DNA from 3 places in the Pseudomonas sp. MDT1-85 genome. Region 3 is predicted to be linked to each of the others. Evidence: predicted binding sites of a transcription regulator. Region 3 holds the regulator's gene; each other region holds the start of a gene.

Region 1 (4,790 bases), 790 kb from region 3:
CATGTAGGAAAAATCAGCACTTTTCGTAAAGTATTCGTTACGGATTGGCTGCTATGGCGCAAGTATTGATATTTGCGGGTTTGAAATGGCGCACGGGTGTCACATAATCTTGACGACTATTTGAGTGCCTCGGCAGAAAAATACGTCGGTCTACCAGGTATCCCTGTAGGAGCGGGCTTGCTCGCGAAGGCGGTCTGTCTGATACATCAATGTTGGATGGTCCGACGCTTTCGCGAGCAAGCCCGCTCCCACAGGTTGTGCGCTCGGCATCAACCTCACTCACCATTTTTCGGGCCTTTATATGCGTATCAAAGTTCACTGCCAGAACCGCATCGGTATCCTGCGCGACATTCTCAACTTGCTGGTCGAGTACGGGATCAACGTCGCTCGCGGCGAAGTGGGCGGTGAGCACGGCAATGCGATCTACCTGCACTGCCCGAACCTGATCAACATTCAGTTCCAGGCGTTGCGTCCGAAGTTCGAGGCGATTGGCGGGGTATTCGGCGTCAAGCGCGTAGGGCTGATGCCTAGCGAGCGTCGGCACATGGAGCTCAACGCCTTGCTCGGTGCCCTGGAGTTTCCGGTGCTGTCGATCGACATGGGCGGCTCCATCGTCGCGGCCAACCGTGCAGCAGCGCAGTTGCTCGGGGTGCGGGTGGACGAGGTGCCGGGGATTCCGCTGTCGCGGTACGCCGAGGATTTCGATTTGCCGGAGCTGGTGCGCGCCAACAAATCGCGGATCAACGGCTTGCGGGTCAAGGTCAAGGGTGACGTGTTTCTCGCCGACATCGCGCCGCTGCAATCGGAGCATGACGAAAGCGAGGCCATGGCCGGCGCGGTGTTGACGTTGCATCGGGCGGACCGGGTGGGCGAGCGCATCTATAACGTGCGCAAGCAGGAATTGCGCGGCTTCGACAGCATTTTCCAAAGCTCGAAAGTGATGGCGGCGGTGGTGCGCGAAGCGCGACGCATGGCACCGCTGGATGCGCCGCTATTGATAGAAGGCGAAACCGGCACCGGCAAAGAATTGTTGGCGCGGGCCTGTCACTTGGCGAGCCCGCGTGGGCAGTCACCACTGATGGCGCTCAACTGCGCCGGTCTGCCGGAGTCCATGGCCGAGACCGAATTGTTCGGCTACGGCCCCGGCGCCTTCGAAGGGGCGCGGGCCGAAGGCAAGCTCGGGCTGTTGGAGCTGACGGCGGGCGGTACGTTGTTTCTCGATGGTGTCGGCGAAATGAGCCCGCGCTTGCAGGTGAAATTGCTGCGCTTTCTGCAGGACGGATGCTTCCGTCGTGTCGGCAGCGATGAAGAGGTCTATCTGGATGTGCGGGTGATCTGCGCGACTCAAGTGGACTTGTCCGAGTTGTGCGCTCGCGGTGAGTTTCGCCAGGATTTGTACCACCGCTTGAACGTGCTCTCGCTGCACATCCCGCCGCTGCGCGAATGCCTCGACGGATTGGCGCCGCTGGTGGAACACTTCCTCGATCAGGCCAGTCGGCAGATCGGTTGCCCGTTGCCGAAACTGGCCCCAGCGGCAATGGAACGGCTCAGTCATTACCATTGGCCGGGTAACGTGCGGCAATTGGAAAACGTACTGTTCCAAGCGGTTTCCCTGTGCGACGGCGGGACTGTCAAAGCCGAGCACATTCGTCTGCCGGACTACGGCGTGCGTCAGCCGCTTGGCGATTTTTCCCTTGAGGGCGGGCTGGACGAGATTGTCGGTCGCTTCGAGAAAGCCGTACTGGAGCGCTTGTACTCCGAGCATCCGAGTAGTCGGCAACTGGGCAAGCGGCTGGGGGTTTCCCATACGACCATTGCCAATAAGTTGCGTGAGTACGAAGTCGGCAAAGAGCCGGGCTAGCGCCGGCAGCTGCTACACGCATGCGTTGAGCCCTAGAGGTCGACGCTTGCCGTAAGCGGCAGAACACCGCCGGTTTTTCGTCTTCTACACATTCCCCCAATCCCTTCTGAATCCCTCAAGTCCTCTGTTTGCCGGGCCCGGCGCCGCCAGAAAAAAGTTGGTCTGCAAATTGCTTATGGCTCAGCAGTACAGCGGTGGGCGGCAAACGTCCGGCATGCAGAGGAAAGAGTGTGGACAAGTACCTTTATGTGGCAATGACCGGCGCCAGCCAGAATGCACTGGCGCAGAAGGCTCATGCCAACAACCTGGCGAACATCTCTACCAACGGTTTTCAGAAGGACCTGGAACAGGCCCGTTCGATGCCAGTGTTTGGTGACAGCTTTCCGGCGCGTGCGTTTGCCATGACCGAGCGTCCGGCCACCGACTTCTCCCCAGGTGCGCTGGTGCAAACCGGTCGTGACCTCGATGTCGCGGTGCAGGGCAATGGCTGGATCGCCGTGCAGAACCCCGATGGCGGTGAAAGCTACGTGCGCACCGGCAGCCTGAACGTTGACGCGCTGGGCGTGCTACGTGCCGGCAACGGTATGCCGGTGATAGGCAATGGCGGGCCGATTGCCGTGCCGCCCGAGCAGCAAATCGAAGTCGGCGAAGATGGCACCATCAGCATCCGTGCAATGGGCGAAGGCCCTCGCGTGATGGCCGAAGTCGACCGCATCAAACTGGTCAATCCGGACTTCAAGAACATGACCAAAGGCCTGGACGGTTCGATCCACACCAAGGATGGCAAGCCGGCGCAGGCCGATGCCAACGTCAAACTGGTGTCTGGATTCCTGGAGTCGAGCAACGTCAATGCCGTGGAAGAAATGACTTCGGTGCTGGCGTTGGCCAAGCAGTTCGAACTGCACATCAAGATGATGAACACCGCCAAAGACGATGACCAGGCCATGGCTCGGGTCTTGCAGATCAGCTAATTATCAGAACGTCGCGCCGTAAAACAGGCGCACGAGGAGAATCGAATGCTTCCGGCTCTATGGGTTGCCAAAACAGGTCTGTCCGCCCAGGACACCAACCTCACCACCATTTCCAACAACCTGGCAAACGTTTCGACCACGGGTTTCAAACGTGACCGCGCCGAGTTCCAGGACTTGCTGTATCAGATCAAACGCCAGCCAGGCGCCCAATCGACCCAGGACAGCGAATTGCCGTCGGGTCTGCAAGTGGGTACCGGTGTGCGCATCGTCGGGACTCAGAAAAACTTCACCGCCGGTAGCCTGCAAACCACCGAGCAGCCGTTGGACATGGCCATCGACGGTCGCGGTTTCTTCCAGATTCTGCAGCCGGACGGCACCACGTCCTACACCCGTGACGGTACATTCCACCTGGATTCCAACGGCCAGATCGTGAATGCCAGCGGCTTCGCCCTGGAGCCGGCCATTGTCATTCCGAACGATGCCCAGACCTTCACCGTCGGCCGTGACGGCACTGTGTCTGTCACCGTTCCCGGCAACCCGGCCTCTCAGGTGATCGGCAACCTGCAAACCGCCGACTTCATCAACCCGGCCGGTCTGCAAGCGGTGGGTAACAACCTGTTCCTGGAAACCGCTGCCAGTGGCGCGCCGCAAGTCGGCACCCCGGGCCTCGCCGGTTTTGGCACCACGCTGCAGAACACCCTGGAAACGTCCAACGTCAGCACCGTTGAAGAGATGGTCAACATGATCACCACTCAGCGCGCCTACGAGATGAACTCCAAAGTGATCTCCACCGCCGACCAGATGCTCTCGTTCGTAACGCAGAATCTGTAATCAAGTCTATGAGGCGGCCATGAGGTCGCCTGCAACACCGTGAGGTAGGGTCATGAATCGCTTTGTATCTGTTCTGGCACTGAGTGGGGCCGTCGTGCTCGCGGGCTGTGTCGTCCCGCCGCCCAAGCCCAATGACCCTTACTACGCCCCGGTGTTGCCGCGCACGCCGCTGCCGGCTGCCGCCAATAACGGCTCGATTTATCAGGCCGGTTTCGAGCAGAACCTGTACAGCGACCGCAAGGCGTTCCGGGTCGGTGACATCATCACCATCACCCTGAACGAGCGCACCCAGGCGAGCAAGAATGCCAATTCGCAGATCGACAAGAACAGCAAGACCGACATCGGTCTGAGCTCGTTTTTCGGGGGCGGCCTAAGCACCAGTGATCCAGTGGGCAGCGGTAGCCTCAGTCTGGACGTCGGTTATGAGGGTGACCGCGCCACCAAGGGCGACAGCAAGTCCGGCCAGAGCAACAGCCTGACCGGTTCGATCACCGTGACCGTCGCCGACGTGTTGCCCAACGGCATCATCGCCGTGCGCGGCGAGAAGTGGCTGACCCTCAACACCGGTGATGAGCTGGTGCGGATTGCCGGCCTTGTTCGCGCCGATGACATCGCCACCGACAATACCGTGCCGTCGACCCGCGTCGCCGATGCGCGCATCACTTATTCGGGCACCGGTGCGTTTGCCGATGCGAGTCAGCCAGGCTGGTTCGACCGTTTCTTCCTCAGCCCGCTGTTCCCTTTCTAGGTGGCCATTCTGGTGAGCATGTTGAACTTCAAACACCTGATGGTGGGCGCCCTGTTGCTGACGGCAGCCTTCGACGCTCAAGCCGAGCGACTGAAGGACATCGCCAGTATTTCCGGCGTGCGTTCCAACCAATTGATCGGCTATGGCCTGGTGGTCGGGCTTAACGGTACCGGTGACCAGACGACCCAGACCCCGTTCACCCTACAGACTTTCAACAATATGCTTTCGCAGTTCGGTATCAAGGTGCCGGCAGGTTCGGGCAACGTGCAGTTGAAGAACGTCGCGGCGGTGTCGATCAGCGCCGACTTGCCGGCGTTCGCCAAGCCGGGTCAGCAGGTGGACATCACCGTAGCGTCCATCGGTAACTCCAAGAGCCTGC
Region 2 (4,790 bases), 640 kb from region 3:
GTACCTCGTAGGCGCTGCGAGGTTGCTCACGGCCGTTGGCTTCGGCAGGCGGTGCAGATTCGCCCGACGGCTGACTTTCGACACGGTTGAGCGGAGGCAATTCGACCGGTTGAGCTTTAACACCGTCGGGCGGTTGATTGCTGTAGGCGGTGTTGCCGTCGACGTCGGTGTACTTATAGATCTGCGCTGCGGCGGGCAGGGCGATCAGCAGCAAGATGAATAGAAAACCACGACCCATAAAATCGACCAGAAACGAAAGCGTTGGATTGCAGCATAGGTCAGGGGCGGCGGTTGCCCAATACATAAACATCTGGGAATGATTTCCCGAAATCGCCCAAACACCATAAACCCCTGTGGGAGCGAGCCTGCTCGCGAAAGCGCCGGCTCAATCAATATCAATGTTGAATGATCAAACGCCTTCGCGAGCAGGCTCGCTCCCACATTGGTTCATCGTCGGTCGCAGAATTGTGCCCATAAAAAAGGCCTCCCGAAGGAGGCCTCTCTTTTGTCACGCCGCGTAGCGCGGCGCTACCGGATCAGCAGCTGTAGTACAGCTCATATTCCAGTGGGTGTACGAAGGTACGAACCTTGATTTCTTCTTCGCTTTTCAGAGCGATGTAGGCGTCGATGAAATCGTCGCTGAAAACGCCGCCTTTGGTCAGGAACGCACGACCTTTGTCCAGCTCCTCCAGGGCTTCTTTCAGGCTGCCGCAAACTTGTGGGATCTCTTTCGCCTCTTCAGGCGGCAGGTCGTACAGGTTTTTGTCAGCAGCGTCGCCTGGGTGGATCTTGTTCTGGATGCCGTCCAGGCCAGCCATCAACAGTGCAGCGAAGCCCAGGTACGGGTTAGCTGCCGGATCCGGGAAGCGAGCTTCGATACGGCGAGCGCGAGGGCTGGACACGTAAGGAATACGGATCGAAGCCGAACGGTTGCGAGCCGAGTAGGCCAGCATCACTGGCGCTTCGAAACCTGGGACCAGACGCTTGTAGGAGTTGGTCGACGGGTTGGTGAAGCCGTTCAGAGCCTTACCGTGCTTGATGATGCCGCCGATGAAGTACAGAGCGGTGTCGGACAGACCGGCATAGCCTTCGCCAGCGAAGGTGTTCTTGCCATCTTTGGCGATGGACAGGTGAACGTGCATACCCGAACCGTTGTCGCCGTACAGAGGCTTAGGCATGAAGGTCGCGGTGCGGCCGTATGCGTCAGCAACGTTGTGTACGCAGTACTTCAGGGTTTGAACTTCGTCAGCCTTGGCAACCAGGGTGTTGAACTTCACGCCGATTTCGTTCTGACCGGCAGTCGCCACTTCGTGGTGGTGAACTTCGATGATCAGGCCCATTTCTTCCATGGCGTTGCACATGGAGGTACGGATTTCGTGGTCGTGGTCGAACGGCGGAACAGGGAAGTAGCCGCCTTTGACACCTGGACGGTGGCCTTTGTTGCCGCCTTCCACGTCCTGGTCGGACATCCACGAACCTTGTTCGGAGAAGATTTTGAACATCGAACCGGAGATGTCGGACTTGAACTTCACTTCGTCGAAGATGAAGAACTCAGGCTCTGGACCCACGAATACGGTGTCACCGATACCGGTCGACTTCAGGTATTCCTCGGCACGCTTGGCGATCGCACGTGGGTCACGGTCGTAGCCTTGCATGGTCGAAGGCTCGATCACGTCGCAAACCAGGATCAGGGTTGGCTCTTCGGTGAACGGGTCGAGAACGGCAGTGCTGTCGTCCGGCATCAGGATCATGTCGGAAGCTTCGATGCCTTTCCAGCCAGCGATGGAGGAACCGTCGAACATTTTGCCTTCTTCGAAGAAAGCTTCATCCAGCCCATCGCGAGCCGGCATGGTCACGTGGTGCTGAGTGCCTTTGGTGTCCGTGAAGCGCAGATCAATCCACTTGACGTCATGATCTTTGATGAGTTGAACCGACTTCGACATAGTGTCCTCCGGGTGGCTTCGGGCTTGGTAGTGGATGGCCCTTGGAATGTGGGTGATGCCGGCGCGAATACTCTGCCAAGGCAACCTGCCTCACAAGGGAGCAAATTGCATGCCAGTGCCCCACCATGGGTTTTTTGCCCCAATATCACGCTTATAAAGGTGCAAAGCCTCGAAAAGCGCCAAACCTCGCCCTGTAATGTAGCGTCGAATTCTATAAATGACCTGTTTTGGTGCGCGCAAAACCTTCTACACATTAACTGGTTAAACCTTGAGCAATTTCCGCTATAATCCGCGCCCCCCTTTTTCGGCTGGCCCAGCGCGCGCTGTTTTCATGAAACTAATCGTAAAAGTCTTCCCCGAGATCACCATCAAGAGCCGCCCGGTACGGATGCGTTTCATCCGCCAGTTGGCCAAAAACATCCGTACCGTGCTCCGCGATCTGGACCCGGCTGTGGTGGTGAACGGTGTGTGGGACAACCTCGAGCTGGAAACCCGCGTCAGCGAGCCGAAAGCCCTGAAGGAGATGACCGAGCGCCTGAGCTGCATGCCGGGCATCGCGCATTTCCTGCAGGTCGATGAATACCCGTTGGGCGACTTCGACGACATCGTCGCCAAGTGCAAACAGCATTTCGGTGACGCCTTGGCCGGGAAGATTTTTTCGGTGCGCTGCAAGCGTGCCGGCAAGCACGAATTCAGCTCCATGGACGTCGAGAAATACGTCGGCAGCCAACTGCGTCGTCAGTGCGGCGCCGCCGGAATCTCGCTCAAAGAGCCTGAAATCGAAGTTCGCATCGAAATTCGCGACAAACGGTTGTTCGTGATCCACAGCCAGCACAACAGCATCGGCGGTTATCCGCTGGGTGCCCTGGAACAGACGCTTGTGCTGATGTCCGGTGGCTTCGATTCCACCGTCGCCGCCTACCAGATCATGCGCCGCGGGCTGATGAGCCATTTCTGCTTCTTCAATCTGGGCGGACGAGCCCATGAACTGGGCGTTATGGAAGTCGCGCATTTCATCTGGAAGAAGTACGGCAGCTCCCAACGCGTGTTATTTGTCAGTGTGCCGTTCGAGGAAGTACTGGGAGAAATTCTCGGGAAAGTCGATAACAGTCATATGGGCGTAGTTTTGAAGCGTATGATGTTGCGCGCTGCTTCCCGTATTGCCGATCGGCTGGAGATCGAAGCGCTGGTCACCGGCGAAGCGATTTCCCAGGTGTCGAGCCAAACGTTGCCGAACCTGTCCGTGATCGACTGCGTGACCGACAAGCTGGTCTTGCGTCCGCTGATCGCCAGTCACAAGCAGGACATCATCGACCTGGCCAACGAAATCGGTACTGCCGACTTCGCCAAGCACATGCCGGAATACTGTGGGGTCATCTCGGTGAACCCCAAGACCCACGCCAAGCGTCCACGCGTGGAGTACGAAGAACAACAGTTCGACATGGCAGTACTTGAGCGTGCGCTCGAGAACGCCAAACTGGTGCCGATCGATCGCGTGATCGACGAATTGGGCCAGGACTTGCAGATCGAAGAAGTCAGCGAAGCGCTGGCTGGTCAGATCGTCATCGATATCCGTCATCCGGATGCCGCTGAAGACGACCCGCTGGGCCTCGTTGGCATTGAGGTACAAGCGATGCCGTTTTATGCATTGAACGCTCGTTTCAAGGAACTGGACCCTACTCGCCAGTACCTGCTGTATTGCGACAAAGGCGTGATGAGTCGCCTGCATGCCCACCATTTGCTCAGTGAGGGGCATGCCAATGTGCGCGTTTATCGACCGAGCTAAGAGCCCGGGGCTGTATGCCTGTGGCCTGCGTCACCGGCCCCCCGACTCTGCCGTCAAGCTGTAACGGCAAGGCCTGACTCTACTGTAAATCGCTGCCAAGACTTGTCAGCACACCGAATCCTCTGATCGAGATACACAAGTGATCGAAAATCTACGCAACATCGCCATCATTGCTCACGTTGACCATGGTAAGACCACCCTGGTAGACAAACTCTTGCGTCAATCCGGCACCCTGGAGCGCAACGAGCTTAACGACGAGCGCGTGATGGACTCCAACGACCAGGAGAAAGAACGCGGTATTACCATTCTGGCGAAAAACACCGCCATCAACTGGAACGGCCACCACATCAATATCGTGGACACCCCGGGCCACGCCGACTTCGGCGGCGAAGTTGAACGCGTAATGTCGATGGTTGACTCCGTTCTGCTGCTGGTTGACGCTCAAGACGGCCCTATGCCGCAAACCCGTTTCGTGACCAAGAAGGCTTTCGAAGCCGGCCTGCGTCCAATTGTGGTGATCAACAAGGTTGACCGTCCAGGCGCGCGTCCGGACTGGGTTCTGGACCAGATCTTCGACCTGTTCGACAACCTGGGTGCTACCGAAGAACAGCTGGACTTCAAAGTCGTCTACGCCTCGGCCCTGAACGGCATTGCCGGTCTGGAACACACCGACATGGCTGAAGACATGACCCCGCTGTACCAGGCGATCATTGACCACGTACCGGCTCCACAAGTTGACCGTGACGGTCCGTTCCAGATGCAAATCTCGGCACTGGACTACAACAGCTTCCTGGGTGTTATCGGCGTTGGCCGTATCGCCCGTGGTCGCGTCAAGCCGAACACTCAAGTTGTGGCTATCGACGCTGACGGCAAGCGCCGTAACGGTCGTATCCTGAAGCTGATGGGTCACCACGGTCTGCACCGTATCGACGTTGACGAAGCAGCTGCCGGCGACATCGTCTGCATCAGCGGCTTCGACCAGCTGTTCATCTCCGACACTCTGTGCGACCCACTGAACGTCGAAGCGATGAAGCCGCTGACCGTTGACGAACCCACTGTTT
Region 3 (4,790 bases):
GGCCTTGGCATGGCGGTGGCCAGCGCTGCCAGTTTCGTGCGCGAACACGCCCATGGCATCACCCAGGCCCGCGGTGGCGAGGGTGCCGCTCGCGAATTCTGCGAATTGATCCTGCGCGCCCAGGGCCGCCTTGATGCGGCCAATGCCGCGTACCTGTGAGCCCATCATGCTGAGCAAAAAAATTCGCAACATCCTGGTGTTCGGTTGCATCGCAGCGATTTTTGCGGCAGTCGGCTACTGGAACATCAGCCCGGAACGCTTCCTCGACAAACCGGTGGTGAAGGTCGATGAAAGCGCGATCGACTATTACGCCATCAACGCCCACAGCGTGCAGTACCTGCCCGACGGCAAACTGCAATACGAGATGACGTCAGACAAGGTCGAACACGTGAAAGTGAGCGAGGTGACGTTGCTGACCAATCCTGACCTGAACATGTTCCGTGGCACCGAATTCCCCTGGCACGTCCAGAGCGAGCGCGGCGAAGTCAACCCGGACGGCACTCAGGTCGAGCTGATTGATTCGGTACGTATCACACGTTTCGACGAAAAAAACCGCAAAACCCTGATTACCACCACCCGTATGACAGTGTTCCCGCAGCAGCAATATGCGCAGACCGATCAACCCGTTAGAATCGACGGCGCTGGCGGTGTATCAACAGGCAACGGAATGAAAGCGTACTTGAAAGAAAGCAGGATACACCTGCTATCGAACGTAAGAGGACAGTATGAGGCTCGTTAAAACTCTCCCTATTTTGCTCAGTCTGGGCGCAGCACTGGGAAGCGTGAGCGCCTGGGCTCTGCCGAACGATCAAGAGCAGCCTATCCGCATTCAGGCCGACGATGCCCAACTGGACGACAAGAATGGCGTTGCTACCTATAAAGGCGACGTGATCATCACCCAGGGCTCGATGAAGGTTACCGGCAACACCGTGACCATCACCCGCACCCCGGCGGGCGACATCGACGTGGTGACTTCGGTGGGCAACCTAGCCTACTTCGAGCAACTGCAAACGGCGGGCGACACCAAGCCGGTTCAGGGCTACGGCGTAACTATCCAGTACCACGCCTCGCAAAACCGCGTCGTGCTGATCGATCGCGCCAAAGTCATCGATAAGGACAACAACGTCACCCAAGGCGAGAAAATCGTCTACGACACGGTCAAAAAGCTTGCGAGCGCCGGTCGCGCCACGGGTAACAAGGTCACCGAGGCACGCCCTCGCATCGACATGGTGATCCAGCCGAAGAAGAAATCCGACGAGCAAAAGGCCCAGTAATGGCAACTCTGAAAGCTCAGCATCTGGCCAAGAGCTACAAGAGCCGTCAGGTCGTGCGCGACGTCAGCCTGTCCATCGACAGCGGTCAGATCGTCGGCCTGCTTGGCCCTAACGGCGCCGGCAAAACCACCTGCTTCTACATGATTGTCGGCCTGGTACAGGCCGATCAGGGCCGCGTACTGATCGACGACCTGGACGTCAGCCACCAGCCAATGCACGGTCGTGCGAAGGCGGGTATCGGCTATCTTCCGCAAGAAGCGTCGATCTTCCGCAAACTGTCTGTGGCCGACAACATTATGGCCATCCTCGAGACCCGCAAGGAGCTCGACAAGGCCGGTCGTCGCCAGGAGCTGGAAAGCCTGCTGCAGGAATTTCACATCCACCACATCCGCGACAATCTCGGCATGAGCCTGTCCGGTGGTGAACGCCGCCGCGTGGAAATCGCCCGGGCACTGGCTACCAATCCGAAATTCATCCTCCTCGACGAACCTTTCGCCGGTGTAGACCCGATTTCGGTGGGCGACATCAAGCAGATCATCCATCACCTCAAGGCCAAAGGCATTGGCGTGCTGATCACGGACCATAACGTTCGTGAGACCCTGGATATCTGCGAAACCGCCTACATCGTCAACGATGGCCAACTGATCGCTGAAGGTGACTCCGCCACCATCCTGGCCAATGAACTGGTCAAGGAAGTGTATCTGGGCCACGAGTTCCGCCTGTAAGCACCCGAGGTGCCCGGGTCGCCGAGAGAGCGCTCGCTTCAATAAAAAATCAATAACTTTTTATTGTTACAGCGCTCTAGGCAAACACTTCAGTTTCAGGCATATAATTTGCTTATGTTTGGCGCTTCGGCGCCCTGTAGTGGATGGCGCATGTGCGCCGGCGAATAAGGTGTTAAGCCCCTGCCATGAAACCATCGCTAGTCTTGAGAATGGGCCAGCAGCTGACGATGACACCGCAGCTGCAACAGGCCATCCGCCTGCTCCAATTGTCGACCCTGGACCTGCAACAGGAAATCCAGGAGGCCCTGGAGTCCAATCCGATGCTCGAACGCCAGGAAGAAGGCGACGACTTCGATAACGCCGACCCCTTGGCCGATAGCGCCGAACAGAAACCCAACGCCGATGTCCAGGAACCCTCCTACCAGGAAACCGCTCCGACGGTGGATAACCTCGAGGAAGGCGACTGGAACGAGCGAATTCCCAACGAATTGCCCGTCGATACTGCGTGGGAGGACGTCTACCAGACCAGCGCCAGCAGCCTGCCGAGCAACGATGACGACGAGTGGGATTTCACCACCCGTACGTCGGTCGGTGAAAGCCTGCAAAGTCATTTGCTCTGGCAGCTGAACCTGGCACCGATGTCCGACACCGATCGTCTGATCGCCGTAACCCTGATCGATTGCATCAACAATCAGGGCTACCTGGACGAAACCCTCGAGGAAATCCTCGAAGCGTTCGACCCGGAACTGGACATCGAACTGGACGAAATCGAAGCCGTCCTGCACCGCATTCAGCAATTCGAACCCGCTGGCATCGGCGCCCGCAACCTCGGGGAATGCCTGCTGCTGCAATTGCGCCAACTGTCCGCCAAGACCCCTTGGCTGGCCGAGGCCAAGCGCCTGGTCACCGATTACATCGACATGCTCGGCAGCCGCGACTACAGCCAGCTGATGCGCCGCATGAAGCTCAAGGAAGATGAGCTGCGCCAGGTTATTGAATTGGTCCAGAGCCTCAACCCACGCCCGGGCTCACAGATCGAGTCCACCGAAGCCGAATACGTCGTTCCCGACGTGATTGTGCGCAAGGACAACGAGCGCTGGCTGGTGGAGCTGAATCAGGAATCGGTGCCACGCCTGCGGGTCAATGCCCAATACGCCGGTTTTGTGCGCCGCGCCGATACCAGCGCTGACAATACCTTCATGCGTAATCAGTTGCAGGAAGCTCGCTGGTTCATCAAGAGCCTGCAAAGCCGCAATGAAACCCTGATGAAAGTCGCCACCCAGATCGTCGAGCATCAGCGCGGCTTTCTTGAATACGGTGACGAAGCCATGAAGCCGTTGGTGCTGCATGACATTGCCGAAGCGGTGGGCATGCATGAATCGACGATTTCACGGGTGACCACGCAAAAATTCATGCATACCCCACGGGGCATCTATGAACTGAAATACTTTTTTTCCAGCCACGTCAGTACCTCCGAAGGCGGTGAATGCTCGTCCACAGCGATTCGCGCGATCATCAAAAAACTGGTTGCCGCGGAAAATCAGAAAAAGCCGTTGAGTGACAGCAAGATCGCTGGTTTACTGGAGGCACAAGGCATTCAGGTGGCTCGCCGCACCGTCGCCAAGTACCGCGAATCCCTCGGGATCGCGCCTTCGAGCGAACGCAAGCGGTTGATGTAGAGCCACGCCACAGCGTTCCAGTGGTAGATCATCTGATCTACCGCTTTATGCACTGGCAACGAAGGAGAAGCTGTATGCAAGTCAACATCAGTGGACACCAACTGGAAGTGACCGAACCCCTGCGCACCTACATCGGCGAAAAACTCGACCGATTGGAGAGGCATTTCGACAAGATCACCAATGTGCAAGTCACGATGAACGTCGAAAAACTGCTGCAGAAGATCGAAGCCACGCTGCATATTCCCGGCGGAGAAGTGGTCGCCAATGCCGAGCATACGGACATGTATGCCGCCATCGACCTGCTGACCGACAAGCTGGATCGCCAACTCAAAAAGCATAAGGAAAAGACCCAGAGCCTCCTCCAGGGCGCGACCGGTCGTTAACACCCCCAATCCATGATCCGACTAGAAACCATCCTGACCCCCGGCCGTTCCCAAGTGAACGCGCCGGGTGGCAGTAAAAAGAAAGCCCTCGAGCAGATTGCCAACCTTATCCACCGCGAAGTACCGGATCTGGAAATGCAGGACGTCTTCGAGGCCCTGATTGCCCGTGAGAAACTCGGTTCTACCGGTTTCGGCAACGGCATCGCCATCCCCCATTGCCGGCTCAAAGGCTGCACCTCGCCAATCAGTGCCCTGCTGCATCTGGAAGCCCCTATCGATTTCGACGCCATCGACGGTGCCCCGGTTGACTTGCTGTTCGTTCTGCTGGTCCCGGAAGCCGCCACCGATGCGCACCTGGAGCTACTGCGCCAGATCGCCAGCATGCTCGATCGCAAGGAAGTGCGTGAAAAACTGCGCCGTGCCCCGAGCAACGAAGCCTTGTATCAGGTTGTCCTGGACGAGCAGAACGGTCACTAATCATGCGCCTGATCATCGTCAGCGGCCGCTCCGGCTCAGGTAAAAGTACCGCCCTCGATGTGCTCGAGGACAACGGCTATTACTGCATCGACAACCTGCCTGCCGGCTTGCTGCCGGAACTGGCCGAACGCGCGCTGATTCACACCGAACTGGCACAACCGCTTGTGGCCGTGTCCATCGATGCACGTAACTTGCCCAGCCACCTGTCACGGTTTCCCGAACTGCTGGAAGAAGTCCGCAGCCGGCATATCC

The links. The regulator sigma-54, encoded in region 3, starts transcription at its own class of promoters, with help from an activator protein. The targets are predictions, from matches to a motif close to ANTGGCATNNANNTTGCTNT.
Region 1: the regulator sigma-54 is predicted to act here: its motif matches at 2,018-2,037, upstream of ACYZT2_RS09290 (flagellar basal body rod protein FlgF).
Region 2: the regulator sigma-54 is predicted to act here: its motif matches at 2,041-2,060, upstream of glnA (glutamate--ammonia ligase).

The regions. Positions count from the first base shown of each region.
Region 1 covers NZ_CM142715.1:2,050,796-2,055,585, forward strand. The annotation lists gene ACYZT2_RS09285 (sigma-54-dependent transcriptional regulator) at 302-1,861, shown strand; gene ACYZT2_RS09290 (flagellar basal body rod protein FlgF) at 2,092-2,832, shown strand; gene flgG (flagellar basal-body rod protein FlgG) at 2,878-3,663, shown strand; gene flgH (flagellar basal body L-ring protein FlgH) at 3,716-4,411, shown strand; gene ACYZT2_RS09305 (flagellar basal body P-ring protein FlgI) at 4,430-4,790, shown strand, end outside.
Region 2 covers NZ_CM142715.1:627,643-632,432, forward strand. The annotation lists gene ACYZT2_RS02925 (DUF4124 domain-containing protein) at 1-238, opposite strand, end outside; gene glnA (glutamate--ammonia ligase) at 537-1,943, opposite strand; gene thiI (tRNA uracil 4-sulfurtransferase ThiI) at 2,275-3,729, shown strand; gene typA (translational GTPase TypA) at 3,869-4,790, shown strand, end outside.
Region 3 covers NZ_CM142715.1:1,264,021-1,268,810, reverse strand. The annotation lists gene ACYZT2_RS05605 (KdsC family phosphatase) at 1-159, shown strand, start outside; gene lptC (LPS export ABC transporter periplasmic protein LptC) at 167-739, shown strand; gene lptA (lipopolysaccharide transport periplasmic protein LptA) at 726-1,274, shown strand; gene lptB (LPS export ABC transporter ATP-binding protein) at 1,274-1,999, shown strand; gene ACYZT2_RS05585 (RNA polymerase factor sigma-54) at 2,185-3,678, shown strand; gene hpf (ribosome hibernation-promoting factor, HPF/YfiA family) at 3,753-4,061, shown strand; gene ptsN (PTS IIA-like nitrogen regulatory protein PtsN) at 4,074-4,538, shown strand; gene rapZ (RNase adapter RapZ) at 4,541-4,790, shown strand, end outside.